Regions from separate parts of the Rhizobium sp. UGM030330-04 genome, predicted to be linked through region 3. Evidence: riboswitches for the same ligand, from Rfam matches in the RefSeq annotation. Region 3 holds a riboswitch; each other region holds the start of a gene.

Region 1 (7,324 bases), on a different contig from region 3:
GCAGGATGAAATCGCGCACCTCCTCATTGCCGAAATAGGCATCATAAAGCGCCTCTATCAGCGAAGAGGAAACCACATGGGTGGTTTCGGCAAAACCAACGAGCCTATCCACCGTTTCGGCAAATTCCGCCGCTCCGCGTGGGCCATGCCGCATTTGGCCGGCAATGAAGCGCGGGTTGACGGCGCGTGCGCGCGCTACCCGCGTCAGCGCCTGCGTCATCGACCTTGCACGCGGGCGTGCCGGATCGGTCGTATCCAGCGCTACAATATCGGCTACACCACCCAATGCTGCCTTCGCAGCAGAAAAGCCGCCGATGAAGGCCACATCGGAAGAACCGTCAAGAAGATCACGGCCGGGGTCGTCGCCGGTATGGACAAGGAGATCGGCCCGACGTACCAGCTCCACAAAACCGGCATCTTCAAAAATCTCCAGCCCGTCAGCACCGCCGAAAGCATGGCTTGCCGCATCGAGATAGGCCTGCCCCAGTTCCTCGCGTTCGTCCCATTTTCCGCTGGCGAGTTTTTCCTCGATACCCGCGCCATAGGTGCCAGGCGCGGAGCCGAAGATGCGCGCCGGAACATGCCCGAGCGCGGCCGCCTCTTCCGCCAGCGGATTGTCGCCCGGCGCCTCATCCCGCCGCGCCACGGCCTTGGCAGCCGTATCAAGCAGCGCGATCAGTGCCGGAAACATGTCGCGAAACAGGCCGGAAATGCGAAAGGTGACATCGACCCGCGGCCGCCCGAAGCTCGCCGGCGGCAGAACCTCGATGCCGGTAACGCGGCCAGTCGCCGGGTCATGGATCGGCCTTGCGCCCATCAGATGCAGCGCCTGCGCCACATCCTCACCGCCATTGCGGAGACTCGCACTGCCCCAGAGATCAAAAACCAGATGTTTCGGCCAGTCGCCATGGCTTTGCAGATGATGGCGCAGCACCTCCTCACCCGCCATGCGACCCAACTCGAAAGCCGTCGGCGTCGGCATGGTGCGCGGATCGGCAGCATAAAAATTACGCCCGGTGGGCAGCACGTCGAGCCTTCCGCGCGCGGGTGCGCCGGAAGGGCCGGGGGGGATGTGACAACCGTCGAGCGCGGCAAGCAGCGCGGCTTTCTCCGCCTTCGCGCTTTCAAGCCTCAACGGATCGGCCTCGCCTTCCGGGCAGCGGCCGAAAATATGTTGACCATCCTTGATGGCGAAATCCTTGAGGTCGCAGAGAAAGGCGTCGATGCGCGACAAAGCCGCATCGGCATCGTCCTTCGCACCCACGCCCGCCTCTGCCGCAAGCCCGGTTTCCAGCGCCTTTTCAACGATCAGTTTCGCCAGCCGATCGCGGCGGCGGCGATCCAGCCCATCGGCCTGCGCATATTCGTCAACCAGTTGTTCCAGAGCCGATTGTTCCGGCGAGAGCCCGGCATTGACCAGCACCGGCGGAACATGGCCGATGGTCACAGCCGCAATCCGCCGTTTTGCCACCGCCGCCTCGCCGGGATTGGAGACGATAAAGGGATAGACCACCGGCAGCGGACCGGTGACGATTTCGGGAAAACAATCGCGCGAAAGCGCCACCGTCTTGCCCGGCAGCCATTCCAGCGTGCCATGCGCGCCGACATGCACGATGGCGTGTGCAGCCGCTACCCGCTGCATCCATGTGCCGAAAGCGACAAGCGCGTGACGCGGCGGCAGGGCAGGATCGTGGTAATCCACCCGCCGATCCTCATTGCGACCCCGGTCCGGCGCAAGCGCCACGAAAACATTGCCAAAGCGGGCAACGCGAAAGCGGAATGCGCCATCAACAAGCACATCGTCACTTTCCGCAGTTCCCCATGTTGCATTCAGGGCAGTTGCGGCAGCGGCCGGCAATGCGGTCAGGAAATCGCGATAGTCAGAAAGATCGACCGTCGCTTCCTGCTGTTCAACGCAGTCGAGCAACGCTCGCGCCGTGTCTGGAATATCCGACACCGCATATCCTGCATCAGCAAGATCGCGCAGCATTTCAAGCACGCTTTGCGGCACATCCAGACCGACGGCATAACCCGTGCGCCCCGGTGCCGCACCCGGATAATCCGGCATCAGAATGACGATACGGCGATCCTGCGGCGGCGCCTGTTTCAATCGCAGAAAGGCCGCGATGCGCTTCGCCACCTGTTCGATACGATCCGCCTCCGGCACATTCAGCAGGCTGCCACCGCCATCCGCCCGCACCTGCTTGAACGAAATCGCCCCGGCGAGAATCCGGCCATCCAGTTCCGGCAGAACCACATGCATGGCAAGATCGGAGGGGTTGAGGCCACGCGCATTTTCCGCCCAGCCATCACGCCGGGTGGTCGCCATCACCACCTGAAAAACAGGGACACCGAGACGGTCAAACAGCGTCCGTCCGTCCTCATCCGTCTGGCTGGCGAAAGCGGTCGCAGCAATGATGGCCGCAGGCTGCAGGTCAGGCAACACACTTTCGAGAAAACGGATCGCTTCCCCGTCCTTCAGGCCGCTGACGAAAATCGGCAGTGGCGCAAAACCGTGCCCGGAAAGTGCGTGGAAGAGCGCATCCACGGGTGCTGCATCAGCCGCCAGCAGCATGGAGCGATAAAAGAGAATGGGCAGTATGACTGCATCGGCTGGAAAATCGGCAAGGGCTTCCGCTTGACTGACAACACCCTGCCCGGGCCGGTAAAATCCGGCCTTCGGCAGAGGCTCGGCCTCGATATCCGGCCACGCGCCATCCTTTGCCAGAGCCGCAAGACCAGTTGCAAGGCTGCCCATATTCGCCTTTCCCCCTTCACGGAAAAAGGAAAGGGCAGAGGCCAGTATCTGCCTGTCCACGGTCGAGGCCGCTTCGAGCTTTTCGTCCCTGTCGCTGCATTCGCCCGGCAATAGCAGAAGCTTGATGCCGCGCCGTCGGGCCATCATGGCAAGCTGATCGACACCATAGCGCCATCGATCCGCTCCACCGAGAATCCGGATAAGGATAACGCGGGCGCGCTCCGCCGTCTTTTCGATCCAGAGATCGACCGACATGGGATGCCGAAGCTCGGAGAGGTTGGCGGCGGAGAGCGACGGGAGAACATCGCCAGCCTGCCGCCACGCCCTTTCCAGCCCGGCAAGATCGCTTGCCGAAAAAGACAGCATCACCACATCCGAACGGGGCTGGTTGAGATCAACCGGCTCGATCAGATCGTCCAGGGACGAGGATGTGGTGGCGAGAATATGCATCTAAGGCATTCCCAGTAAAAGTCCGTAGCGGTCAGGCGGCCAGCATCTGCTCGATCTTTTCGCGGTTGATGCCCTTTTCACCAATGATAACGAGCCGGCTGCGGCGTTCCTCACCCGCCGCCCATGGGCGGTCATAATAATGATTGACGCGGCTGCCGACAGCCTGCACCTGCAGGCGCATCGGCTTTGCGGAAACTTCGATGAAACCCTTGATGCGCAGGACATTTTCCGCAGCCGCCGTCTCGGCGATGCGGGCTGCCAGCGCCTCCGGGTCGCTCACGGCCGGCAGGTCGATGACGAAGCTGTCGAAATCGTCGTGTTCATGGTCGAACGCGCCATCGTGATGGGTACGGCGGTTTTCGATATCCTCTTCCACCGCAAGGCCAAGGCCGATCAGCACGGCAGGATCGATGGCGCCATTCGACGCGACAACGATCTTCGCCGCCCTTGGCAGGTGTTCGAGCACATGAGCCTTCGCCTTCTCGAGACCGGCATCGTCAAGAAGATCGGCCTTGGTCAGCACGATAAGATCGGCGCAGGCGACCTGATCCTCGAAAACTTCCTCTACCGGATCATCGTGATCGAGCGCCTCGTCATTGGCCCGCTGGGCGGCAAGTGCTTCCATATCGTGGGCAACCTGTCCCTCGGCAAGGGCTGCGCCATCCACCACGGCCACCACGGCATCCACCGTCACGCGGCTCTTGATCGCCGGCCACTGGAAGGCCTGCACCAGCGGCTTCGGCAGGGCGAGACCCGACGTTTCGATGAGGATATGCTCCACCTTCGGCTGGCGGCTAAGGATTTGTTCGATAGCGGGCTGGAAATCATCCGCCACCGTGCAGCAGATGCAGCCATTGGCCAGTTCGACGATGTTTTCTTCCGGGCAGCTTTCAATACCGCAGCCCTTGAGAATTTCGCCATCGATGCCGATATCGCCGAATTCATTGACGATGATGGCGAGCCGCTTGCCATCCAGCTTTTCGAGCAGGCCGCGCAGCAGCGTGGTTTTTCCGGCCCCCAGAAAGCCGGTGACGATGGTGCAGGGAACGCGGTCCAGAAGGGTGCTCATAATCTCTCCTCGGTAAAATCGAATGGGGGAATGCGCGCCACCATGCCGCGCTTTAACGGTTCGGGGCGGCCGCGCCAGGGCATCAGGCCATCGGGGGCGGCGGCCAGCAGCCTTGCGCCAGTCAGCAGGTCTTCAGCGTCACCGGGTGTCAGGCCGCCGAACACATAGGACCAGCCATCGGCGCTGCGCAGAACGGCGCTGAGGCCACGCTTGCAATTGGCGAGGCAATTGACGGAACGGACGGCAATTCCGAATTCCTCCGCCTTCGCGATGGTGGCATCGGCAAGACGCGAACCGGGACGCGGTTCGGCATTCGGATCGGCGTCATCGCGACAGCTTCGGCAAACGAAGACAGTCACGCCGGATGCTGTTTCATCCTGTGTGTTTCCGCCTGCGCCTGCAGATGTCGCTGAAATATCCAAACCGTCCCGCTTCCCGCGCCATTAAAAAAATATTCGGGGGTGCGGATATCGAAAACGGCACGCGGACAGGCGCAAACCGGCTGTTCGATCTGACCGACTGACCGGAGCACCCCGCCCGGCAGACGTTTTTTCCTGAAACGGCAGGTCTCCTGGCTTGCGGCTCGATCAACACCCGGACACCGCCTTCCCGAACCCATCTTCAAAGGTCCAGTGGCTTTACGGTGCGGGCTTACCGCTTACAGTTGCGGGGGCAGCCACGGAGTAACCCATTTTCCGGGTGGAACCGTGTTCCCTCTTAGCTTTTCCCGTTGCCGGGAAAAGACCGTCAGTTCGTTACCCTTAGGCCGAACGGACGTAAGGGTCAATGCCGGGGGCCTGCGGCCGGCACATTGCCGGGTGCGGCAAATTGGGTATAGTCGCCGCTCCGAATGGCGGGCACACCGGTTCCCGCGCAGCTGGATAAGAAGGAACATGCGATGACACGCGACATCAGCGACAGCGAAGCCGAACGCCACCGGCAGAAAATGGTCAACCGCAAGACGGTACAGGATGCCGAAGTCGCGGCAAAAACCATCGAAAAAGGCCTGCTGATGGTCAATACCGGCCCCGGCAAGGGCAAGTCCACGGCTGCTTTCGGCCTTGCGCTACGCATGCTCGGCACCGGGCGGCGGGTCGGCGTCGTGCAGTTCATCAAGGGCGCATGGTCGACGGGCGAACAGCAGGCCCTGACGCTGTTCGGCGACAAGGTTGTCTGGCGCACCATGGGCGAGGGTTTCACGTGGGACACGCAGGATCTGAAGCGCGATGTTGCCGCAGCCACGAAGGCCTGGGAAGAAGCCAAGGCCCTGATGGCCGACGAAACCATCGGCCTCCTGATCCTCGACGAACTGAACATCGCGCTACGTTACGACTACCTGCCGCTGGAAGACGTCGTTGAAACCCTGTCCAGTCGCAGGCCCGATCTGCATGTCATCGTCACCGGTCGCAATGCCAAGCAACCACTGATCGACGCCGCCGATATGGTGACGGAGATGACGCTGGTGAAACATCACTTCAAGGCGGGTGTGAAGGCGCAGGCCGGGATAGAATTCTGACATGACCGCGCGGGTGCTGATGTTTCAGGGAACCGGCTCGGATGTCGGCAAATCGCTGATGGTGGCTGGCCTTGCCCGGGCCTTCACCCGGCGCGGCCTGTCCGTCATGCCGTTCAAGCCACAGAACATGTCTAACAACGCGGCGGTGACCGCCGATGGCGGCGAGATCGGCCGTGCGCAGGCGTTGCAGGCACGGGCGGCGGGTGTACCGCTCTCGGTTCACATGAACCCGGTACTCCTGAAACCCCAGAGCGAAACCGGCGCACAGGTGGTGGTGCAGGGCAAGATCGTCGGCAATGCCAGAGCGGCCGATTATCAGCATATGAAGGCCGGGCTGATGCCGCGCGTGCTGGAGAGCTTTGAACACCTGAAACAACAGGCCGATCTGGTGCTGGTGGAAGGGGCGGGCAGCGCGTCTGAAATCAACCTGCGCGCCAATGACATCGCCAATATGGGTTTCGCCCGCGCAGCCGATGCCCCCGTCATCCTGATCGGCGATATCGACCGGGGCGGCGTCATCGCCAGCCTTGTCGGCACCAAAACCGTGCTCGAAAACGATGATGCGACAATGATCGCGGGCTTCATCGTCAACCGTTTTCGCGGCGATCCCGCACTGTTTTCCGATGGCATGCGGATGATTGCGGAAAAGACCGGCTGGGCTTCCATAGGGCTTCTGCCGCATTTTTCCGACGCCGCGAAACTGCCCGCAGAGGATGCGCTCGGACTATCCGGCCCGGCACAGCAAAAAGCCGGTGCAAAAATCCGCGTCGCCGTGCCAATCCTGCCGCATATTTCCAATTTCGATGATCTCGATCCCCTCGACATGGAACCGGATGTGGAGCTGATCCGCATACGGCCGGGCGAGACAATTCCAGCCGATTGCCGGCTGGTGCTGCTTTGCGGCTCGAAATCCACCATCGCCGATCTCGCCGTGCTCAAAGATGCGGGTCTCGATATCGATATAAAGGCCCATGCCCGGCGCGGCGGTTATGTTCTCGGGCTTTGCGGCGGATACCAGATGCTTGGAAAAACCGTTGCCGATCCCGAGGGCATCGAAGGACCGCCGGCGACGGTTGCCGGGCTTGGTCTGCTGGATGTCGACACGGTTCTGACCGGAGACAAGCGACTGGTCTCCGTGAGCGGAGCGACTTTCGATGGCGTTGATTTATCCGGCTATGAAATGCATGTCGGTGAAACCAGAAGCGCTGGAAACAGCCAGCCGTTTTCGATAGTCAACGGACATGCCGATGGAGCGTTATCGCCGGACGGCCGCGTCTTCGGCACCTATATTCACGGTCTTTTCGCGGATGATCACCAGCGCAGCGCCTGGCTGAAGCGGCTTGGCGGCCAGCGTTCGGAACTGAATTATGATGCGCAGGTGGAGGCCGTCCTTGATCGTCTTGCCGCACACATGGAGCAGCATCTCGATCTCGACAGGCTGCTTGCTATAGCGCGATGAGGATTGCCAGAAGACCAAACAGGCCGATCAGCAACCCGTCGGCGATCCGTGCCAGCTGAAGTGCCGTGCGAA
Region 2 (7,324 bases), on a different contig from region 3:
TCGATCAGTGCGGAGGCCAGCTCGGCCTTTCCGGAAAAATGGCGCGACGGCGATTATATCCTGACCCGTGCCCGTCTCTGCGCCCATTATTTCCACCATGCGGCCTGGCTGGAAGACGGCGTGCTTTTGCGCAATGCCGGCCTGCTTGCCGGCATTCCCGGCGTGCTCATCCAGGGCATGCGCGACCTGCAGGGACCGCCCGTCACCGCTTACGACCTTGCCGCCGCATGGCCGGGAAGCGAGTTGATTGCCATAGGTGGAGCCGGGCATTCCACCGGTGATACCGGGATGGAAGATGCGATTGTTTCAGCAATCGCACGATTTGCAAATTGAAGCCGCTTGACAGATTAAGGATTCGGGCGCATTGCATTCGCCATGATCAACGAACGCGCACCCATCTCCTGCTCGTACTTTTGGGCCTACCTTTAAGGGCGGCTCGACAGATCATATTGTCAACAAGCCGCCGTCAGGCGGCTTTGTTGTTTTCAAACGTCCTGACGGCACAGATAAGACCAAAGGACCGAAAAAATGACCGAAGATAGCTCCCTTACACTGGAAAGACCGCCCGTCGTCATCATTCGCGGCGCCCGCAAGACGGATTTGCCCGAGCTTAACGAGATGATCACGCTGCTTGCCTCCTACCATGGCGATGCGGCGGCGATCACGCCGGCCAAGCTTGAGCGCGACCTGTTCGGCCCCCTGCCCTGGGTGCATGGTCTTGTTGCCGAAGCCGATGGCGCGCTGATCGGCTACGCGCTGCTTCTGCCGCTCTACAGGGCGCAGGAAGGCCGGCGCGGGCTTGAGCTGCACCATCTCTTCGTGCGTGACGGCCATCGCGGCCACGGCACGGGCCAGCATCTGGTTTCCCGCGCCCGCGATATCGCCAAGCGGCTGGGTTGCGACTATCTTTCCGTCAGCGCCACGACCGGCAATGTGGCGGCACATCGTTTCTACGAAAACATGGATTTCGCGCCGCGTCCGGTTACCGGCATGCGCTACATGCAGTCCATCGCCTGATCAAAACCGACGGAGACGGCCATGACACGGATCGCCATTGCGCTGGCGCAGGATTTTGCGGACTGGGAACCGGCGCTGCTTGCGGCGGCGGCACGCAGCTATCTCGGCGTCGAGATCGTTCATGCCACCCCGGACGGGCGGCCGGTAACGTCGATGGGCGGGCTGAATGTAACGCCCGAAACCTCCTATGACGCGCTTGATCCTGATAACATCGATGCGCTCGTCATTCCCGGCGGCCTCAGCTGGGAAAAGGGCACGGCGGCCGATCTTGGCGGGCTGGTGCAGCGCTTTCGCGAAAAGGACCGGCTGGTTGCCGGTATCTGTGCGGCGGCAAGCGCGCTGGCCGGCACGGGTATCCTGAACCATGTCGCCCATACCGGCAATTCGCTCGCCTCGCACAAGGCCTATCCGACCTATCGTGGCGACGGTCTTTATCGCGACCAGCCGAAGGCGGTCAGCGATGGCGGCGTCATCACGGCCGCCGGCAGCGCACCGGTGAGCTTCGCGGTGGAAATTCTGAAAACCCTCGGCCTCTTTGGTCCGGAAGCCGAGGCGGAACTTGGAATTTTCGCGGCGGAGCATCGGTAAGGCGCAGAGCCTTATTCCGCCCTCTCTCCGTCATACCGGCCCTGAGCCGGTATCCAGCCAGCCCAAGTCCTTGGGCTGAAAAGACTTCTCCCGCCGCGCAGACGCGCGTCGGCTGGATGCCGGATCAAGTCCGGCATGACGGTCAAGGAGAAGACGCCTCTCGCAAATCATCCTGCGCTATTCTCGATCAAGCACCCGGCACACACGCGCCGCAAACTCCGGTCCCTCGCCGGCAATCGCGCGGCGGATATCGCGGCTGTTCAAATGCAGGCTGCGGCCGGCGGGCAAGTTTGAGCGTCTTATCTTGGCGAGTGCCGCAGCGGCAAAGGCAGCCTCGTGGTCGTAAAAATAGGCAAGCGCCGCATCACGATCAGGGCTTGGGCCCAGAGCGGCCTTGAAGGCAAGGCGGTGCACGGCGCAGAAAGCGCCGTGACCTGGAACGGCAAAACGCAGCGCATCGAGTTCGTCACTCCACTCCGCTGCGTCCTGCATGCATTTACGCCGACTGGAAGCGTTTCAGGAAAAACGCGCTCAATGTACCAAGCAGCGCCCAGAAAACGAAGCTGGTGATGGTGGCGGCAACGATGAACTGCCGTTCAAGCGGCAGCGGCGCCAGCGCATGTTCGCCTTCCGGCGGCAGCGGTGCGCCCACCACATGCGGTGCGACGATCAGCACGAGAGCCAGAACGATGGCCCAGGGTTCGCGGCGAAACGCGATCAGCGCAATGCCGCCCGCGGTTGCGGCAACCGTCGAGAGCCACCAGATCTGCCGTACCTCAAGTGCTGCGGCCGGGCTTCCCGGCAATTCCGGCGGCAGGCCGATCATCGGTGCGAGCATGACGGCGGCAAAACCGGCAACGCCCCACAGAAGACCTTCGCGCCAGCCGGCATCGGTGCCGCGCAGCGAGATAAGACCGGTCAGAACAAGCGCGTAACCGATGGCCGTCAGCACATTGGCGGCAACGGTATAGGCCGTGCGCTCGAAGCCATCGGCCGGAGCCCAGGCCTCGTCATTATACTCATGGGCGGGAACCGCAGCGCCGGGTGCTACCGCATCATGGCTGTGGGCCGCTTCGCCGCCGGCGCTTTCAAAGGTTTCCGCCTGAAGGATGAGCGGCGTGGTGCCGAAAGCCTGCATGGCCGAGACGGCCAAACCGCCGACGATGCCGACCAGAACGGCGGTAAAGACGATATTGCGAAAAAATGACATGCCGTTTCCCCTCAATGGCAGGGGAAGGCATTGGCATGACGCGTGTCATGCGCAGCATTGTGAACGGCTTCCACATGCGAAAAGCCGACAAAACCGACTACGAACAGGCCCAGCACGATCGCCGTCAGCGATTGCGCGAAGCTGCCCGTTTTTGCTGAAACGGCAGCATTGGCCGTATTCTGCTGGATGGACATGGTGACCCCTCTCCCGGCGCGACCCCGCGCCATAAGACGCGGCCGAACGGCAAAAAACCGCGCAGCCGCATACGATACACTTCACCACGGGGATACGAGACTGAAACAGGGGTATCGAACCGACGACCCTGACATTCCGCTCTTCCGGACACCCCGCCGGCATGGACATTTCCGTGATGGCAGGTCTCCTGGCTTGCGGGTCAAAACCTGAAACACCTTCCCGGCATCGCCCTCGCCTTGAATGGGGGCGAGATGGCTTGCCAGTGGCATTTCGTTTCAGGCTCTCCGCTCACAGTTGCGGGGGCAGCCACGAATGAGGATTGCTCCCTATCGTGTTCCCTTTTCACCTTCCGGAACGCCCGGAAGGAACCATCACGCAGATGTTATCTGCCGGGTGGGTGCGGGAGTCAATGGCGGCGAGATTTTGGCACTGCCGGCAACGCACCTCAGTCAACGTCATCCTGGAGTTTAGCCCGTTGCTGTGCGCTTTAGATTGGAAAGAGAAACCGGAACGAAAAAACACTCTCCCGTCATTCCGGCCCTGAGCCGGAATCCAGCCGACGTGCGTCCGCACGGCGAAAAAGCTCTTTTATCCCAAGAACTTGGTCTGGCTGCATACCGGCTCAAGGCCGGCATGACGGAGGGGAGCTTCAAACTCCCTACCGAGACGGGATCGCCTTCAGATAGGCGGCAATCGCATTGCGGTCTTCGGCGGTCAGATGCGCCATGTTCTGCTGCACCTTGACCATGGAGCCGCCGACGCTGTCGAATTCCGGGGTGAAGCCGGTTTCCAGATAGCCGGCAATATCGGCCGTCGTCCAGGCGCCGATGCTCGCAGAACCGGGCGTGATATCGGGGATACGGCCCTCACCTTCGGGATTGGGACCGCCGGCCAGCCATTTGTCTTTCAGGAAACCGCCGAGAGCATCGCGCGGGGTGTGGCATTCGCCGCAATGGCCCGGCCCTTCGACCAGATATTGGCCGCGCAGCAATTCGGCATTGGCATTGGCAAGCTCGACGCGCGGCGGGGCGGAGGTGTCGAAATACAGGAACTTCCAGCCGCCGAGCGCCATGCGCAGGTTGAAGGGAAACGGCAGGTCGTGATCCGGCGCATCATTCTGGCTGGCCGGCAGGGTTTTCAGATAACCGAAGAGGTCGTTGACATCCTTCTGCGTCATGCGCGCATAGGAGGCGTAAGGGAAGGACGGGTACAGATGTTCGCCGTTCTTTCCCACCCCGCGCGTCATGGCATCGCCGAATTCCGCCAGCGTCCAGCCGCCGATACCATGCTGCGGATCAGAGGAAATATTGGGAACGTGGAAGGTGCCGAAGGGACTTTTCAACGCCTGTCCACCGGCGAGCGTCAACAGCGCATCGCCGGTGGCATCCGGTGCGGCGTGACAGCTTGCGCAACCACCCGCCCAGAACAGCGTTTCGCCATTGGCCAGATCCGGTTCGCCGAGGCTGACCCAATGGCTGGGCGCCTGACGTTCCGGCGCGGTGACCCAGGCGAAAATGCCATAGCCGGCAATGGCTGCGATCACGGCCCCGCCCACAAGCTTCGTCCAGATGGAAGACATACCCCTCTCCCCATTCTCACCCGAGCTGGTCAGGTGTCTTTCAAAGTGAAAAAACGCCGCCGGGAAGCGGCGTTTTGAAATTCGAGACTTACTTCTTCAGACGATAGGTCTGGTGGCAGGTGCCGCAATCGGCGCCGAGCGTCTGCATGGCGGTGGTGACGCCCGCCTGATCGGTGGGGAGATTGGCAAGAACCGTATCGGCATCAGCACCGAGCTTGGCCGCCTTGGCCTTGAAGTCTTCGAAGTTTTCCCAGATGGCGGGAGCAGCCGCGCTGCCGGTCTCGGTGCCGGCGGGGAACTGTTCGGGGAAAGCCTTGGCATTGGTGCTGATGGTCGTCACGGCAGCCTTGACGGCTTCGGCATCGAACGGCTTCTGACCCTTGGAGATAGCGGCAAGCGCCCCCATGGAACCACCTATCTGCTTCATCATGCCTTCACGTTTTTCGACTTCGCCGGCAGCATAGACCGCTCCGGCGCAAAGACAGCCGAAAAGCATGGCCGCCGCGATGGTTTTCAGTTTCATACACTCTCTCCTTGATTCCGGCCGGGTGCCGGACGCTTGATGGAACGGCGGGAGGATGCCCTTTCCGGATGGCGAAAAGAAGTCACATTGCGGTGAATTTTATCGTGAAAACAGAAGTCTAGGACAGGGCTTCCCAAAGTGTCAGCAGGGCCGCGGCAATCAGCATGAAACCGGCGGCGCGGCCGATGAAGATCGTGGCGCCGGGCGAGGACACCAGCCATTGCCGGCTTTTATCCGCCGTCAGCGCCAGCGCGCCATAGACGGTAAACTGCGTCACCGCCACCATCGCGCCCATGACCATCCCCTGCATCCAGATCGGGCCATAGGCCGGTTTTAAGAATTGCGGATAGATGGCCATCATGAACAGATAGGCCTTCGGGTTGGAAAGGCAGGTCAGCACCGCCCGCCAGAACGCCTTTCTCACAGAGGCACTCGCCTGCGCCTCCTCGCCATTCACCACGATGGCGCTGCGCATCAGGCCGATGCCGATCCAGACCATATAGGCAGCGCCGGCAATGAGAAGCGGCAGGAACAGCGACGGCATCCAGGCGGCGAGCAGACCAACGCCGGCCGCGCCATAAAGCGAATGCACGATGCCGCCGGCGCTCATGCCGCTTGCGGCGGAAAGGCCGGTTCTCTTGCCGCCCGTCAGCGCGCTTGCCAGCACAAACAGCATGTCCATGCCCGGCAGGATGATGATGCCGAACAGGACGAGAAAGAAAAGCCAGAGATTTTCGGCGTAACTCATGTCAGTATCTCCCAGGACGGTTCATGGCACATTCGGGAAAGTGCATGTTTCTCAATGTGTTTTGTCCTTTATAGGAAAAGCCAACTGACAACGTTATGTCAGTTGCGTGGGGAGCCACAGGGAAAAGCGGCAATGCGCAAGGCTTCGAGACTGTTCGAGATCATCCAGATCCTGCGACTGGCGCGTCGGCCCGTTACCGCCCAGACGATTGCCGAAAAGCTGGAGGTGACGGCCCGTTCGGTCTATCGCGACATAGCCGCCCTCCAGACCATGCGCGTGCCCATCGAAGGCGAGCGCGGCGTCGGTTATATTCTGCGCCCCGGCTTCAGCCTGCCGCCGCTGATGTTTTCCATCGAAGAGACCGAGGCGATCGTGCTCGCACTCGCCATGGTCGGCCGCTCCAGTGATACCGAATTGCGGCAGGCAGCGAAAAAGGCCAGCGACAAGATCGCCGCTTCCCTGCCCGAACCCCTGTCCAAAACCCTGTCGGCCAATGCCCTGCATGCCTGGGGCAGCATCGCGCCAGCACCTGTCGGCATCGACCTTGCCACAGTCAGGCGCGCGGTGCGCGACGAGGAAAGACTGGAAATCCGCTATCGGGATGAAAGCGGCGCGCAGACGGAACGGCGGATTCGGCCGATTGCCGTGATCTATTATTCGGAAACGGTGAACATCGTCGGCTGGTGCGAATTACGGCAGGCGATCCGTAACTTCCGCTCGGACCGGGTGCTGAGCTGCGAAAACACCGGCAGCTTTTTCAAGCTGGAAGGGGAAAAGCTGCGGCAATTGTGGATGAGCGGCTGGCAGAACAACCAGCCGGGCAGTCCATCCTCACAGCCGTAAGAGGCGATCTTCCTCGCGGCCGAAACCGCGAATGACGATCCGGTCTTCGAAAACATCGGCGATGGCGAAAGTGTTCTGGTCGGGCGTGTCCACCATGCCCTTGAAATTGACGAAGTGGGTGTTGCCCAGCACACCGTAATTGCCTTCGTGATTATGGCCATTGAACCATGCGACGGCCGACGCATGGGCGCCGAGAAGGTCGAGAATGCGCGGCGCATCCCACATGTTATGAGCGTTTTGCGGATAAAGCGGATAGTGGCACAGCACGATCACTTTTTCGTCCGCCGCATCCGCCGTTTGCAGGACGTTTCGCAGCCATTCGAACTGCTCGTCGCTCAGCGATGCATTCCAGTCCTGCGCATTGATCGCGCCCGCTTCCTGCAGGTGCTTCAGCCGCTCCTGTGCAAGTGCGCGACGCGGATCGCCGGGCGGCGGGGCGAAGAGACTGACCTCGTTGCCATCGAGCACGGCGAAGCGGACATTGCCGATGGCGAAGTCATGCCAGGGGGCGGGCATGCCAAGGCGGGCATGGATGGCGGTCAGATGTTCAGGCGCAACTGAAAAATCATGATTACCCGGCAACAGGACCGAGGGATGGCGAAGCCCGTCATAAACGCCGAG
Region 3 (7,324 bases):
CCGGCCGCGCCGCAGCGCTGAAACCGAGCGGTACGGCGACGGCAATGGCGAGGAGAAGACCGGAAATACCGAGCATGAGCGAGAGAGGCAGACGCTCGATAAACTCCGCAAAGACGGATTCGCCGGTTCGGAAGGATCGGCCCCAGTCACCGGCGACGAAATCCGAAAGCCAGTGCAGATAGCGCAGGATGAGCGGGCGATCGAGGCCCCACCCTTCCCGCAGCGCCGCAACGGTTTCACTCGTGGCCGTCAGGTTCCACACCCGAATGGCAATCTGCACCGGATCGGCGGGCATCCATGCGATGAGCGTGAAGGATGCGAATGAAAGCGCAACCATTCCCAACACGGAATATATGCCGAACCGGAGCAATTGCATCTGACCTTACCGCGCTTCGCCTATATCGCCGCGCAGGACATAATAGTCGGAACCCCACGGCTCGTAGTTCTGCAGCCGCTTCGAAAGGCCGACATACCAGACCGGTGAAACCAGGAAGGATGCGGGAACGTCGGTAAACAGCTTTGCCTGCGCATCAAGCGCGATCGTGGCGCGTTCGCCGGCCTCGCCAGCCGTCGCGAAACGATCGAGAATGGCATCGAATTCGGGCGAGGCGTATTTCGCATAATTGAGCGAGGCGCCGCTGCGCAGCATCGAATTGAGGAAGAACGCCGGGTCTCCGTTCGGTGCGGTATGCTGCGCCCAGAGCGCGATGTCGAATTCACCGGCGGCAGCCACGTCCTGGATATTTTCAACGACCTTCGTGTCGAGTTCGATGCCTATTCTGGCAAGCTGCGCCTTGACCACCGGCAGCATGGTGACGAGGTCCCGGCGCTGCGGATAGGTAATGGCGAGAAGGCGAAGCGGCGTGCCGTCCTTCTCACGCTTCCCTGCCCCGTTTTTCGTCCAGCCGGCTTCGTCGAGAAGCGCTTCGGCCTTCGCAAGATCAGTCTGTCGCTGCTCCTTCCCGGCAAAGGGGAAATAGGCGGCATAAGCGCCGGTCGCGGGTTCACCGCCATTGATCGCAGCGGCGAGTTCCCTGCGATCGAAGCCGAGATCGAGCGCCTGGCGTACCTTGATATCGGCGGTAACCGGCCTCGTTGTGTTCAGGAAAGCGAGATATTGATAACCGACAGGGAAAGACTTGATCGTCAGATCCGGATTGGTTTTCAGACGGCTTACGACTTCTGACGGCAGACCGAAAGCAAGGTCCAGTTCACCCGCTTCCAGCGCCAGCGTCATGCTTTGCGCATCGCCGAACCTGCGAAAGTCAACCGGAGAACGGGCATCCGCATCGGCAAAATGGATGTTCGGCGTGAGCGTCAGTGATGTATCCGCCTTGAAATCCGCAATCTGATACGGCCCGGTGAACAGCGCCTTCCCGTCGGTTGCAGGCTTGTAGGCGATCAGCGGCCATTCCGCGAAAAGCGCCTGAAGAAAAGCCACCGGCTTTTCCGTGGTAATCATCAGCGTCAGGTCATCGGCCGCCTTGAAATCCAGCTTTCCACCCGTTGCCAGCGCCGCCTTGTTGGTCGCAAATGTGTGGTCGAAACCGGCGGCAAGTGCAGCCGCCGTTACAGGCGAACCATCGGAAAAGGCGTGGCCCGGTTTCAGCGTCACTGTCCAGCTGAGATCGCCGGTGCGTTCCACTTTTTCGGCAAGACCGGGCACAAGCCGCCCTTCCCGGTCGACGGTGAAGAGGTTTTCACCCACGCCGTGGCTGACGAGCGCCCAGCCGTTCGATCCCTTTGCCGGGTCGAGGCCGCTCGTGATGTAGGTGGCGCCAACGCGCAATGGCTCGGTGGCGAGAGCGCTGGCGCCCACACCCGTGATCAGGGCCGCAAGCCCGGCCGCGGCCAGACGTGAAAAGCTCTTTGCCGACATTCTATTTCCTCTCATGCTATTCGGACAGATTACGAAGCCGCTGTTTGCGGCCGGTCGGGTGGTAGGCGAAATCGTCAACGACGCGGCCACCCAGCAGGTGTTCGGCAACGATACGGTCGACTGCCTCTTCCGTGACGCCGCCATAATAGGTGCCCTCGGGAAAGACCTGCAGGACGGGCGCAAGGTTGCAGGGGCCAAGACAGGTGGACTTGGCGGTCATGGTGCCCTCACCCGTAATCCGAAGCTTCTGTCGCTCCTGCTGGTTGCGCAGATGGCCCCAGATCGCATCCGCACCCGCCGAATTGCACGGACCACCCTGGCAGACGAGCACGCGGCGCTTCTGTGCCGGGACCAGCGATCCCTCGCCAGCCGGGCGAACAGGCCCAGAGAGGTCAAGCGCCTGCGCCGTTTCGGCAAGATCTTCAAGCAGACGCGCCATCAGGCCGCTCGCTGTGGGGCTTGCTGTTATGGAAAGGGACGGCCACGGCCTGACGTCGCCTGCCCGCCATCGTTTCAGTGTCTTCGTCATCCAGTTGTGAAAACTGGGCTCCAGCGGCAGAATCAGTGGAATGATCAGGATATGGCCGACATCCTCATCGATCAGATTAAGCAGCGCTTCGCGGAGTGACGGTGTTCCCTGTTCCGTGAAGGCGATGCGAACGGTCCTTGCGCCGCAAAGCCCTTCAGCCTGCATTGCCAGACGCTGCATGTCCTGATGAGGCGCGGCGGCAAAGGCGGACTTCGCGACCAGCAGCACGGCGTCGGGCGCGGACGGCTCGTATTGGGTTGGTTGGATACTGTCTGTCACATTGCCTCATTCACGAGGCGGCGTCGAAAATGACAGGGTCTCCGGCTAAAGACCGGAAACAGCCATCATTCCCATGGCACCCCCCGACCACGGAATTACATGATGTCAGGCAGGTCTCCTGGCTTGCGGGTCGAGGCCGTCTCACCTGTCTTCCCGGCATCGCTGCCAGTGACATCGTGGGCGATAGGCTCACCGCTTACAGTTGCGGGACAGCTCCGGAATTTAACCGGATTCCCTCTTAGCTTCCGCCGGGCGGCGGAAGAACCATGACGGAGCGACCCTACACTGCCGCCGGTCACTGTCAACCGCCTGCACGGGTAGTCTGATTTCTGCGCAACAAAGCTTTGCGGTAATGTTACGTTATAAAATAACGTTAAACACGTGGCACGTGACGTCGTCAAGGCTCTCTCTTGTGAAACAGGCTGTTGAGACTGATGTGACCGGATGTCGGATGGCCTCAGCCCCGACCTTTCGCCATCGTCAGATAATCGACCACGGCTCGGGCATGCACGGGAAGCCCGGCGAAACTTCGCGCGCAGATAAGAAGATGACGGCGTGCCCAGACGTCGGAGATCGCGACGGTCTTGAAGGACAAATCGGCCTGATATCGACGGGCATAAACCTCCGGCACGATGGCGAGCCCGACGCCGCTGCTGACCATGGCGCAGATATCCTCGAAACTATCCAGACGGATACGCAGTTTGAACGGCCGGCCTTCACGCGCCGCATGGATTGCCAGATGCCCCTGAAGCGCGCTTTCCGCAGGCAGACCGACAAAAGGTTCGTCGAGAAGCTCCGCGAAAGTCACCATATTCCGGGCCGCGAGTGCATGGCTGGCAGGTGTGATCACAACCAGCCTGTCGATCTCGAAAGGCCGTGTTTCCAGCGTTCCCGTGTCGGTCGTGTCCGCCGCAATGCCGATATCCGCTTGCCCGGCGGCGACGGCCGCAACCACATCGGGGCTCTGGCGTTCCTCGAGGTCTATGTCGATTGTCGGGTGATCCACGAGATATTGCCGGAGAGCGCCGGGAAGATGCGCCATTGCCGCCCGCCCCGAGAATATCCGGACCTGCCCCCGCAGGCCCCGCGCATAAAGCTGGAGATCGCCCCTCATCTGTTCCATCTGCCCGAGAACGATACGGGCATGGTGGGCCAGAGCCTCCCCCGCCGGCGTCACCCTGACGCCACGGGCACCCCGGTCGAGAAGCGATACGCCGCTCATCTCCTCCATGCCGCGGATACGCGCGCTGGCGGAGGGCAAGGCCATCCCCGTGCGGTCTGCTCCCTGCGTAATACTTTCCGCCTCGACCACGTGAAGGAACAGACGGAGATCGGTCAAGTCGAAGCGCATTCGCCCCCTCCAGTCGGGACCCTTCGGATTATCCTAAGGGCTCCCTTGTATCTTCCGCATTGTGCGGAGTCACGGATGGCGATCATTGTCGCCATAGTTTTATTGACCCGGAACGACGATCCATGGACGCCTCCGAAGCCCTTCTCCGCGCCATCGCCTTCAGACTGGCGCTGCTTGTCCTTGCTGTTTTTGCCGCAAGGACGCTCCCCGATAACAGACCGGCAATCGATGCAACGGTGACCGCTGCGGCCACTTACGGATCGCCGCTTCCAGACGAGGACAGCACGGCCTTGGGCGACATGGTTTTGTACGATTAGACAAGCGGCGCCGGGCTGCGCGTAAACTTATGTTTCGGCCGTTGCCGACAGAAAGCGACCGACTATCGATTGCACCATGTCAGCCTCTTCGATCCGGAGAACGTATTGATGACTTGTAATTTCATATAAATATCAATTAATAAAGGTGCTTTTCTAATCTTGTTTATAACTCACCGGAAGCCTCCCGGCGCCTCAATTCGAGCTCTTCGCTGTAGCGCCTGAGCGTATGGCTTTCGGTGAGCAGGCCGACCGGGCGGTTCTCGATCTTGTCATTGACGACGACCAGCGCTTCGCTTTCCGTGGCGTCGAAGGCGGCGGCCGCCTGACGGGCATTCATGGTCGGCAGCAGCACGTCGTTCTTGTATTGCAGGTAGGTTTCGAGGCTGATCTTGCTCGGGTCGCGATCCATCGGATCGGCGTAGATTTCCGGCACGAGGACGATGCCGGCATAACGTCCGTCATCATGGGTCATGATCACCCGTTGCGTCGAACCGAGCGGGAATTTCTCCTTGAAGGCCGCAAGCCCCATGCTGACATTGGCCTTGCGGATATCGGCGCGCATCATCCTGCCGACGGTGAGATCGCGGATCCAGCCAATATCATGGGCGCTGCGAATGCTCTCGCCCCGGAGATGAAAACGCCAGGTCGCGAAAGAATAACCGAAGGTGGTGCGCACCACGAGCGAGGTGGTGATGACGGCTGCCAGTACCAGCGCGGTGATCTGGAAGTCGCCGGTCAGCTCCAGCGCCAGAAATGTCATCGTCAGTGGACCGCCGATAATGGCAGCGGCAAAGGCGCTCATGCCGATCACGGCATAAACGATCGGCGATGTCGACCCATAGCCGATATAGGGTGCGCAGAGCGCGAAAATCTTGCCAAGCAGCGAGCCCATGAACAGCGAGGCGAAAAACAGGCCACCACGGAAATTCGAACCGATGGAGATGGCGCTGGCCGCCGCCTTCAGCAGAAACAGTCCGGCCAGCCCGTATATCGTCAGCTCCGCATCGATATTGAGATGCAGCGCCCCATGGCCGCTTGACAGCACCTGCGGCGAAATCAGCGCGAGACCGCCCACCGCCACGCCGCCAATGGCAGGGCGCAGCCAGCCGGGAATGGCGCTCTTGCGCGCCGTCTCCTCGATGAAGGACACCGTCTGCATGAGCACGATACCGATCGCCGCGCACACGATGCCAAGAAAGATCGCCGGCACATAATCCGCCGGTGTCACGCGGCTGGCATCGATAATATCGATCGATATGCCGTGACCGCCAATAACACCGATGACAGTGGTGGCGACCAGCGCCGAGACGATGAGCGGCGCAAGCGTGACGACGGTGTAGGTGCCGATGATGAGTTCGATGGCGTAGAACGCTCCGGTCAGAGGCGCATTGAAGGCGGCCGCAATCGCTCCCGCCGCGCCGCAGCCGACAAGGATGCGCATGTCCCCTCGCCGCAGCTTCAGCTTGATGCCGATCTTCGAGGCGACGCCGCTGGCAATCTGCGTATAACCGGCCTCGAGCCCGACGGAGGCGCCAAAACCGTTGGAGACGATGTTCTGCACACAGACGATGATACTGTCCGTCAAGGACAGGCGGCCGCCGTGAAGTGCATTGGCCTCGATGGGGTCGACCATGGGCTTCTTGCGGGTCTTTGAAAGAATGAAGATGACCAGGCCGAGCACGATGCCGCCGATGATCGGCCCGGCCAGCACGGTCCATCCGGACAGGTCACTGCTGCTCAGCCGCTCGACACCGAAGACCAGCACATGCAGCGCCGTGCTCAAGGCGCCGATCAGCGCCACCAGAAGCCCCGCCGCAATGCCGATGAAGACGGCGAGGACCACCAGCCCCAGTTCGCCGCGCCGGAACATGGCCCGCAGCCTGCTGGCGCGCAGATTGTCGAAGAAGCTCGCCATACTGGGTGCACGGAAAGGCTTGGTCGACATGCTGTTCCTTTTCGGGCGGCGTCAAGGCGCGACGCCCTTCCTCTTCATTGTTTCAGAGTACATCCTTGTCCCAGGACCGGAAACCGCTTTGGGGGGACGTGCTCAGGGTGCTTCGATCTCGACCTCGAAACGCATCTGGTCATAAGCCGGTTCAACATTATCAGGCGTTTCACGCATCACCGTCTCATAATCGAGCGGAATGTGCATATGGGTCAAGATCGCCCTTTTGGGGGCAAATCTCTCGATCCAGCCGAGCGCCTGTTCCAGCGACAGATGGCTGGGGTGGTAACGGTGCTGCAGCGCGTCGATGACGAGGATATCAAGGCCGGCAAGTTTGGGCAGGCTTTCAGCCGGAAAGTCGCTGACATCGGTGCAATAGGCGACATCGCCGATGCGAAAACCGAGCGAATGCACGTCGCCATGCTGCTGCATATGGACCTTGAATTCTATCGGCCCGCCTGCCCCGTTTATCACCACCGGCGTATCCATGTCCGCGATGATCCTTGGCTCGACGATGGGCGGATAGCTGCTGCCCGGCGGTGTTTCAAGGCAATAGGCAAAACCGTCCTTTATGCGCGCCATGGTAATGCGATCGGCATAGATCGGAATACGGCCCTGCTGAATGGCGAAATAGATGCGCAGATCATCGATGCCATGCAGGTGATCGGCATGTGCATGCGTGTAAAGCACGGCATCGACCGCCTCGACCTTCGCCGCGATCATCTGCTCGCGAAAATCCGGACCGGTGTCGATGACGACAGTCGTCTTGCCGCCATCCGGGCCGATCTGCTCCACCATGAAGGCCGTGCGCGTGCGCCGATTCCTGGGGTTTTCAGGATCGCAGGCGCCCCAGTCGCCGTTGATGCGCGGAACGCCGGGAGACGACGCGCATCCGAGAACCGTGAAGCGGCGACGGTAAGTTGCCACGCCTACACCCTTGTCATCTTGGAGAAGCAGCGGAAGGCGTTTTCGGTGGTGATTTCCGCCATGCGTTCATAGGAAACGCCATGAACCTCGGCCAGAA
Region 4 (7,324 bases), on a different contig from region 3:
CGGGCGCCGGTGCTGCGGCGCTTGCCTGCCTCAACCTGCTGGTCTCGATGGGCGCGAAAAAGGAAAACATCTGGGTCCACGACATCGAAGGCCTCGTTTATGACGGCCGCAACACGCTGATGGATGAGTGGAAGGAAGTTTACGCCCAGAAGACCGACAAGCGCGTGCTGGCCGAAACCATCGACGGCGCAGACGTTTTCCTCGGCCTTTCCGCCGCCGGCGTCTTGAAGCCGGAACTGCTGGAGCGCATGGCGGAAAACCCGCTCATTCTCGCGCTTGCCAACCCCAAGCCCGAAATCATGCCGGAAGAGGCGCGCGCCGCCCGCCCGGACGCGATGATCTGCACCGGCCGTTCGGATTTCCCGAACCAGGTCAACAATGTGCTCTGCTTCCCCTATATCTTCCGCGGCGCGCTGGATTGCGGCGCGACGACGATCAACGAGGAAATGAAGATGGCCGCCGTGCAGGCCATCGCCGAGTTGGCGCGCGAGGAAGTCTCCGAAGTCGCGGCAAAAGCCTATAGCGGCGAAACCCCGGTCTTCGGCCCGAACTACCTCATCCCCTCGCCCTTCGATCCGCGCCTTATCCTGCGTATCGCGCCCGCCGTTGCCCGCGCTGCCGCCGCAAGCGGCGTCGCCGCCCGGCCGATCACCGATTTCGAAGCCTATCTCGACCAGCTGAACCGTTTCGTCTGGCGCTCCGGCTTCATCATGAAGCCGGTCTTCAATGCCGCAAAAGCCGCCGAAAAGAAGCGCATCATCTTTGCCGAAGGCGAAGACGAACGCGTGCTGCGCGCCGCCCAGGTGCTCCTGGAAGAAGGCACCGGCATCCCGATCCTCATCGGCCGCCCGCAGATCATCGAAACGCGCCTGAAGCGCTTCGGCCTGCGCATCCGTCCGCATACGGATTTCGCCGTGGTCAACCCGGAAGACGATCCGCGCTACCGTGATTACGTTGATGACTATTTCGCCCTTGTCGGCCGCGTCGGCATCAACCCGGAAGCAGCACGCACCATCGTGCGCACCAACACGACCGTCATCGGCGCGCTGTCGGTGAAGCGCGGCGAAGCGGATGCGCTGATCTGCGGTCTCGAAGGCCGTTACGACCGCCACCTGCGCGACGTGAACCAGATCATCGGCAAGCAGGCAGGCGTGCGCTCCTTCGCCGGCCTCAGCCTGCTCATCACCCAGCAGGGTGCGCTGTTCCTCACCGATACTTTCGTGAACTATGACCCGACCTCCGAGGAAGTGGCGGAAATGGCCATTCTCGCGGCCAAGGAAATCCGCCGCTTCGGCATCACGCCGAAGATCGCGCTCGCCAGCCACTCCAATTTCGGCTCGCGCGATTCCGAAAGCGCCCGCAAGATGCGCCGCGCCCTGAAGATCGTGCAGGAAGCCGCACCGGAACTGGAAGTGGACGGCGAAATGCAGGGCGGCTCCGCACTGTCCGAAGCGCTGCGCAAGCGCGCCATGCCCAACAGCGTGCTGACCGGCGAGGCGAACCTGCTGGTCTTCCCGAACCTCGATGCCGCCAACATCACGCTCGGCGTCACCCGCACGCTGACGGAGGGCCTGCATGTCGGCCCAATCCTGCTCGGCACGGCCCTGCCCGCCCACATCCTGTCGCCCAGCGTCACCTCGCGCGGCGTCGTCAACATGGCAGCGTTTGCCGTAGTGCAGGCCTCGCATCCTTCGGTGTGATAGAGGCCGCATTAACGCAATTTTGAACAGGCTGTTGCCGCCTTGCGGCAACAGCTTATGTTATCTTCCTGAAATACGGATTTCGTGAAGTATAACACCCCTGCCACCGGCCGGGGACATCGAACGGATCGCACAATTGACCCGGCGCAGCCGCATCATCGGCCTCCTGCTTCCCCTTGTTTTCCTCGCCCCGGCCGCCGCTTTCGCGGATCAGGTCTGCGATACGCTTTATGCGCAATTGCGCGAACCGCCACGTGTCATCGGCAATACGGCCGAGGTTCGGCGTTACGCCAATGCGCTCGCCCGCCAGAACATCGTCATCCGCAAGATCAGGAACGACCTGCGCGGCTATGGCTGCTCATCCGGCAGCGTCGTTGTCTACGGCAACCCCAATGCCGGCCTCTGCACCGAGATCGGCGATGCGCTGGCGGATGCCGAAGCCGAACGCGACGCCATCATCCGCGACCGCGACGATGCCATGGCGGCCGCGCGCAGTGACGACGGCGACATCAGGCGCCAGCGCATTCTCGCGGCCCTCGATGCCAATGGCTGCAGCCCCGCAGAGGATATCAACCCGCAAGTGTCGCCTGCGCCCGATGTGACGCGTTATCCCGATGCCTTCCGGCAGAACGGTGGTGAGCCGGGACAGGCGGGGCTATCGCCCTACCCCAACGCCGCCGCCGAGGGCGGGCTTCGCACACTCTGCGTGCGCACCTGCGACGGCTCGTTTTTCCCGATCGCCTCCAACGCTTCGCCGCTCGATTTCCGCGCCCAGGCGGAGCAGTGCCAGAAAATGTGCCCGGGCACACAGACCGAGCTTTATTTTCACTCCATGACGGATCAGGAAACCGCCGACATGGTCTCCGCCGAAACCGGCAAACCCTACAAGGACCTGCCAACCGCCTTTGCCTACAGGAACGCCTCGGCAAAGGCGCCGGGCTGCGCCTGCAATATGGCCGCCTATCACGAGGACATGCAGAAGCAGGAAGAGGCCGCCCGGCCGGAATCCGAAAAGCCCTATTCCGGCATCACCAGAATTCCATCACCGCAAGGTGACAAGCCCCGGAAACCCGCTGAACAGCAGGCCGCAAAGCCGCCGGAGCAACCCGTTCCTGAACGCGACTATGATCCGAACGACACCAGGGTGCGCGTCATCGGCCCGAAATTCCTGCCTGACCAGACGGGCCGGATCGACCTGAAGAACCCGGCTCTGAAAGGCATTCAGCCACAGCAGTGAAATCTCTTCCGCCCGCGCAACGGGGCGAGCGCCCACCCCTTGTTTCTTCTCCCCGAGGGGGAGAAGTCCGCTGCAGCGGAATGAGGGAGCGAGGGTAGAGATATACCGAGAGCTAGCCCCCTCATCCGACCCTTCGGGCCACCTTCTCCCCGGCCGGGGAGAAGAAACGCGCGGCCGCTGCTGCGTCAAAAAGCAGCGTTTCCTCTCCTCCGCCATCATGCCCAAACGTGCGTTGTGAAACGAGAGGCGACGCTATGCGCATCACATTTCTTACCGCCCACCCCAGCGGTTGCGAAACACCAGTTCCTCCAGCGGCACACGCTGGCGCCAGCCCTTCACCGCCAGTTCCGGTTCGGTATAAAGTTCGTTGACCCGGCCAAGGCACAGCCAGGCGACAATTTCGATATGCTCGGGAATATCGAGAATGGCGCGAATATCGCTGTCGTGGAAAATACTGACCCAGCCGACGCCGACGCCTTCGGCGCGGGCGGCGAGCCAGAGGTTCTGGATGGCGCAGACGGTGGAATAGACATCCGTGCGCGGATTGTGGGTGCGCCCCAGCACCACTTTACCGCCGCGTGTGGGATCGCAGGTGACGCAGATGCTGAGCGGCGCCTTGCGGATGCCTTCGAGCTTGAGACTGCGATAAAGCGCCTGCCGCTCGCCCGCAAACATCGCCGCCGCCTCCTCATTGGCCCGGCTGAAGGCCACAAAGGCGGCCTGGCGCACGGCGCCATCGGTGACGAGCGTGAAATTCCACGGCTGCATGAAACCGACAGAGGGAGCCGAATGCGCCGCCTTCAGGAGACGCTCGACAAGCTCATCCGGCAGCGGATCAGGCAGGAACTGGTCGCGCACATCGCGGCGTGTCTCGATGGCGCGGTAGATCGCCTCCCGCTCCGCACCGGAGAACGGCTGGGCGGGCGAAAGCGCATGATCGAATGGGCTGGCTTGCAATGGATTACCAGCGGACGGGTCGGTCGGCATCGTTTAACCCCAACAATGCGGGCGCGCGGATGCCGAAACCATGCCGGTTTTCGCATGCACGACGCGCCTCTTCAGCAACCTGCCGCCGTCCGCGCGGTTCGGTCTATCCTGTCAGGCCGGTCTTCTGACTCGGCTTCATCCGCCCTCTTCGCCTTCCCGAATGACTTCAGTGGCTTGTGAAAAGAGCATCCGCCTCACAGCGCTGGGCACGTTCCGGTCTTTCACCGGATTCCCGATTCTCCCGCCACAAGGGCGGGCACCTGACGAGGAAACTTATGATCAAGAAGACTTGCGAATGCAAGTATCGCTAAGGCGGTGCGGCAATGTGACCTTGACGAAACCGCAATCACATTACCCCACTGGGAAATAACGCACATAAGCGAACTCATCACCGTCCGGCGACCAGTTGGGCGAGTTCATCGTGCCCTGGCCGCCGAAAAGCGCAAACAGCGTTTCGACATTACCGCCATCCATATCCATCAGCCGCACGCGCACATCGAGATCACGCGGATGGTCGAAAACGTCGCCGTCATAGGAGACGAACACCACCTTGTCACCTTTGGGAGACGGGTGCGGAAACCAGTCACCATAGGAACTGTCGGTAATGCGCTCCACAGCGGAGCCATCCACCCGCACCCGCCAGATCTGCATCAGTCCGGTGCGGCTGGAATTGAAATAGACCCACGCACCATCGGGCGAATAATCCGGCCCGTCGTTGCGGCCCTCGCCATGGGTCAGGCGCGTCTCGATACCGCTGTCGATATCCATGGAATAGATGTCGAAGACCTGATCGCGAATGCCGCAATAGGCGAAACTCTTGCCGTTCGGCGCCCAGCCATGCCAGTAGGAAGGAAGGTTTTTCGTCATCAGCCTTGGCGCACCGCCCGCCGATGGCAGAAGATAAATGGCGCTCTTGCCGAATTCCACCTTGTCGGAAATGGCATAAAGCGAACCATCAGGCGAAATGCCGTGGTCGTTGTTGCATTGCGTCGCAAAACCGGTATCGACCTTCTCCGGTGAAGCATCACCGGATGGAGACAGGCGATAGAGCAACCCCTCGCTGTTCAACAGCAGATATTTGCCATCCGGCGACCAGTTCGGCGCTTCGAACAGCTCCGGCGTCTGCCACACCACCCGCATCTGCCGGGTGCGGATGTTGAAGATTTCGATGGAACTGCGCATGCTGCCTCCCGGGGCTGTCGATAGTCTGGACGAACCCTTGGCAGACGCAGACATTCCGTTTGCTTTCGCCGCCATGGTGATTATGATCCTATGGCCGCAGGCACCGTCCTGCAAATTCAAATCGGAAAAAACGCCAGCGTTCCGGCACCGCCCGTAACCCTTCCCGTTTCTCCCAGATCCGAGGTTCCGCGATGAATACCATCGCCGATCACGGCATCCGCTTCGGGCGGATCGCCGCAATGCTTCCTGTCAAGAATATCGAAAAGGCCCATGACTTTTATGTCGGTGTGCTGGGCTTCACAAAAACCTTCGAAAACGGCAACCCCGTCGGCTTCATGATCCTCAAACAGGGCAATGCCGAATTGCACCTGACATTGCAGCCCACCCACAAGGCAGCGCCCTTCAACGTGGCGCATATGCTGGTCAGCGATGTCGATACGCTGCATGAGATTTGCAAAAGCCATGGGCTGCGCATCATCAAGGCCCTGCAGGACAAGGATTATGGCCTCAGGGCCTTCGTGTTTGAAGATCCTGACGGCAACCGCATCGATGTGGGGCAGGTTATTTGAGGTGAGTGAAGAGTGGCGCGGGGTTTTCTCTGCGCCATTCATGAACCCCCATCGTGGACCGAGCGCATGCCGCTTGTTTCTTCTCCCCGATGGGGAGAAGGTCGCGGCAGCGGGATGAGGGGGCAAGGATCGTGAGGTACGGCAACGTTGCCCCCTCATCCGACCCTTCGGGCCACCTTCTCCCCAGCGGGGAGAAGAAACTTGCCGCGCCGCCTTACAGACAATTACTCTGGATGACACAGGACCGGCGTTAAAGGCCCCCTTCCGGAAACCGCCTTAATCACCGATCCCGGAACCGGTTGGTGATCGGATAACGCCGGTCACGCCCAAAGTTCTTCTTGGTGATCTTCACACCCGGAGCCGATTGCCGGCGCTTGTATTCGGCGAGATAGAGCAGATGCTCCACCCGGTGCACGGTTGCCACATCATGGCCTCGCGCCAGAATTTCCTCGACCGACATTTCCTTCTCGACAAGGCATTCCAGAATATCGTCCAGCACCGGATAAGGCGGCAGCGAATCCTGGTCGGTCTGGTTGGGTCGCAATTCGGCCGATGGCGCCTTGGAAATGATATTGGCGGGGATGACCTCGCCGGAAGGGCCGAGCGCGCCCGGCGGCACATGGGCGTTGCGCCAGCTGGAAATGGCATAGACCTGCATCTTGTAGAGGTCCTTGATGGGGTTGAAACCACCATTCATGTCGCCATAAAGCGTGGCGTAACCCACCGACATTTCCGACTTGTTGCCCGTCGTCACCACCATCGAGCCGAACTTGTTCGAGACGGCCATCAAAATGGTGCCGCGCGTGCGGCTTTGCAGGTTTTCCTCGGTAATGCCCTCTTCCGTACCCTCGAAGAGATCGGAAAGCGCCGAAAGGAAACCCTCCACCGGCTCGACGATCGGCACGATATCGTACCGGCAGCCCAGCGCTTTCGCGCAATCGGCGGCGTCTTTCAGCGATTCTTCCGAGGTATAACGATAGGGCAGCATGATGCAGCGCACCCGCTCCTCGCCCAGCGCGTCAACGGCAAGTGCGGCGCAAATCGCCGAATCGATGCCGCCGGAAAGGCCGAGAACCACGCTCTTGAAGCCGTTCTTGTTGACGTAGTCGCGAAAGCCCAGCATGCAGGCACGGTAATCCGCCTCCTCGCCTTCGGGAATTTTCGAGAAAGGTCCGCTTTCGCAGCGCCAGCCTTCTTCCGTGCGCTTCCAGTCGGTAACGGCAAGCGTGGCCTCGAACTGGCTCATCTGGAAGGCAAGCGTCCTGTCGGCATTGAAGGCGAAGCTTGCGCCGTCAAACACCAACTCGTCCTGCCCGCCCAGCTGGTTGGCGAAAACCAGCGGCAGGCCGCTCTCGATCACCTGCCTGAGCGCCACCTGATGGCGCACATCCAGCTTGCCGCGATAATAGGGCGAACCGTTCGGCACCAGCAGGATTTCCGCTCCGCTTTCGGCCAGCGTCTCGCACACGCCCATGTCATTCCAGATTTCCTCGCAGATCGGAATGCCGATCCGCACACCGCGGAAATTATAGGGGCCGGAAATCGAACCTTCGGCGAAAACCCGCTTCTCGTCGAACTCGCCGTAATTGGGCAGGTCGATCTTGTCGCGCAGCGCAATGATCTTGCCGCCATCCAGAAGCGCCACCGAA

Evidence for each region. A riboswitch is a leader RNA that binds a small molecule or an ion and turns the genes downstream of it on or off. The one in region 3 is predicted to bind cobalamin.
Region 1: linked by a shared signal. The riboswitch ahead of N434_RS05605 (DUF1636 family protein) and the one ahead of N434_RS18100 ((2Fe-2S) ferredoxin domain-containing protein) in region 3 are both predicted to bind cobalamin.
Region 2: linked by a shared signal. The riboswitch ahead of N434_RS09785 (CbtB domain-containing protein) and the one ahead of N434_RS18100 ((2Fe-2S) ferredoxin domain-containing protein) in region 3 are both predicted to bind cobalamin.
Region 4: linked by a shared signal. The riboswitch ahead of bluB (5,6-dimethylbenzimidazole synthase) and the one ahead of N434_RS18100 ((2Fe-2S) ferredoxin domain-containing protein) in region 3 are both predicted to bind cobalamin.

Annotation. Positions count from the first base shown of each region.
Region 1 covers NZ_QKML01000003.1:85,864-93,187, reverse strand. The annotation lists gene cobN (cobaltochelatase subunit CobN) at 1-3,208, opposite strand, end outside; gene cobW (cobalamin biosynthesis protein CobW) at 3,240-4,277, opposite strand; gene N434_RS05605 (DUF1636 family protein) at 4,274-4,699, opposite strand; gene N434_RS25710 (hypothetical protein) at 4,642-4,800, shown strand; cobalamin riboswitch at 4,822-5,041, opposite strand; gene cobO (cob(I)yrinic acid a,c-diamide adenosyltransferase) at 5,176-5,793, shown strand; gene N434_RS05595 (cobyric acid synthase) at 5,795-7,252, shown strand; gene cbiB (adenosylcobinamide-phosphate synthase CbiB) at 7,239-7,324, opposite strand, start outside.
Region 2 covers NZ_QKML01000005.1:198,084-205,407, reverse strand. The annotation lists gene pip (prolyl aminopeptidase) at 1-333, shown strand, start outside; gene N434_RS09805 (GNAT family N-acetyltransferase) at 529-1,017, shown strand; gene N434_RS09800 (type 1 glutamine amidotransferase family protein) at 1,039-1,605, shown strand; gene N434_RS09795 (hypothetical protein) at 1,783-2,097, opposite strand; gene N434_RS09790 (CbtA family protein) at 2,102-2,815, opposite strand; gene N434_RS09785 (CbtB domain-containing protein) at 2,827-3,009, opposite strand; cobalamin riboswitch at 3,171-3,398, opposite strand; gene N434_RS09780 (cytochrome c) at 3,669-4,589, opposite strand; gene N434_RS09775 (c-type cytochrome) at 4,678-5,112, opposite strand; gene N434_RS09770 (LysE family translocator) at 5,231-5,860, opposite strand; gene N434_RS09765 (helix-turn-helix transcriptional regulator) at 5,993-6,703, shown strand; gene N434_RS09760 (metallophosphoesterase) at 6,692-7,324, opposite strand, start outside.
Region 3 covers NZ_QKML01000012.1:13,742-21,065, reverse strand. The annotation lists gene N434_RS18110 (ABC transporter permease) at 1-376, opposite strand, end outside; gene N434_RS18105 (ABC transporter substrate-binding protein) at 383-1,879, opposite strand; gene N434_RS18100 ((2Fe-2S) ferredoxin domain-containing protein) at 1,896-2,687, opposite strand; cobalamin riboswitch at 2,779-2,972, opposite strand; gene N434_RS18095 (LysR family transcriptional regulator) at 3,145-4,038, opposite strand; gene N434_RS18090 (hypothetical protein) at 4,161-4,355, shown strand; gene N434_RS18085 (chloride channel protein) at 4,519-6,300, opposite strand; gene N434_RS18080 (MBL fold metallo-hydrolase) at 6,403-7,227, opposite strand; gene N434_RS18075 (TatD family hydrolase) at 7,230-7,324, opposite strand, start outside.
Region 4 covers NZ_QKML01000004.1:281,571-288,894, reverse strand. The annotation lists gene N434_RS08455 (NADP-dependent malic enzyme) at 1-1,700, shown strand, start outside; gene N434_RS08450 (DUF2865 domain-containing protein) at 1,837-2,937, shown strand; gene bluB (5,6-dimethylbenzimidazole synthase) at 3,208-3,924, opposite strand; cobalamin riboswitch at 4,022-4,203, opposite strand; gene N434_RS08440 (TolB family protein) at 4,276-5,106, opposite strand; gene N434_RS08435 (glyoxalase superfamily protein) at 5,298-5,675, shown strand; gene N434_RS08430 (NAD+ synthase) at 5,956-7,324, opposite strand, start outside.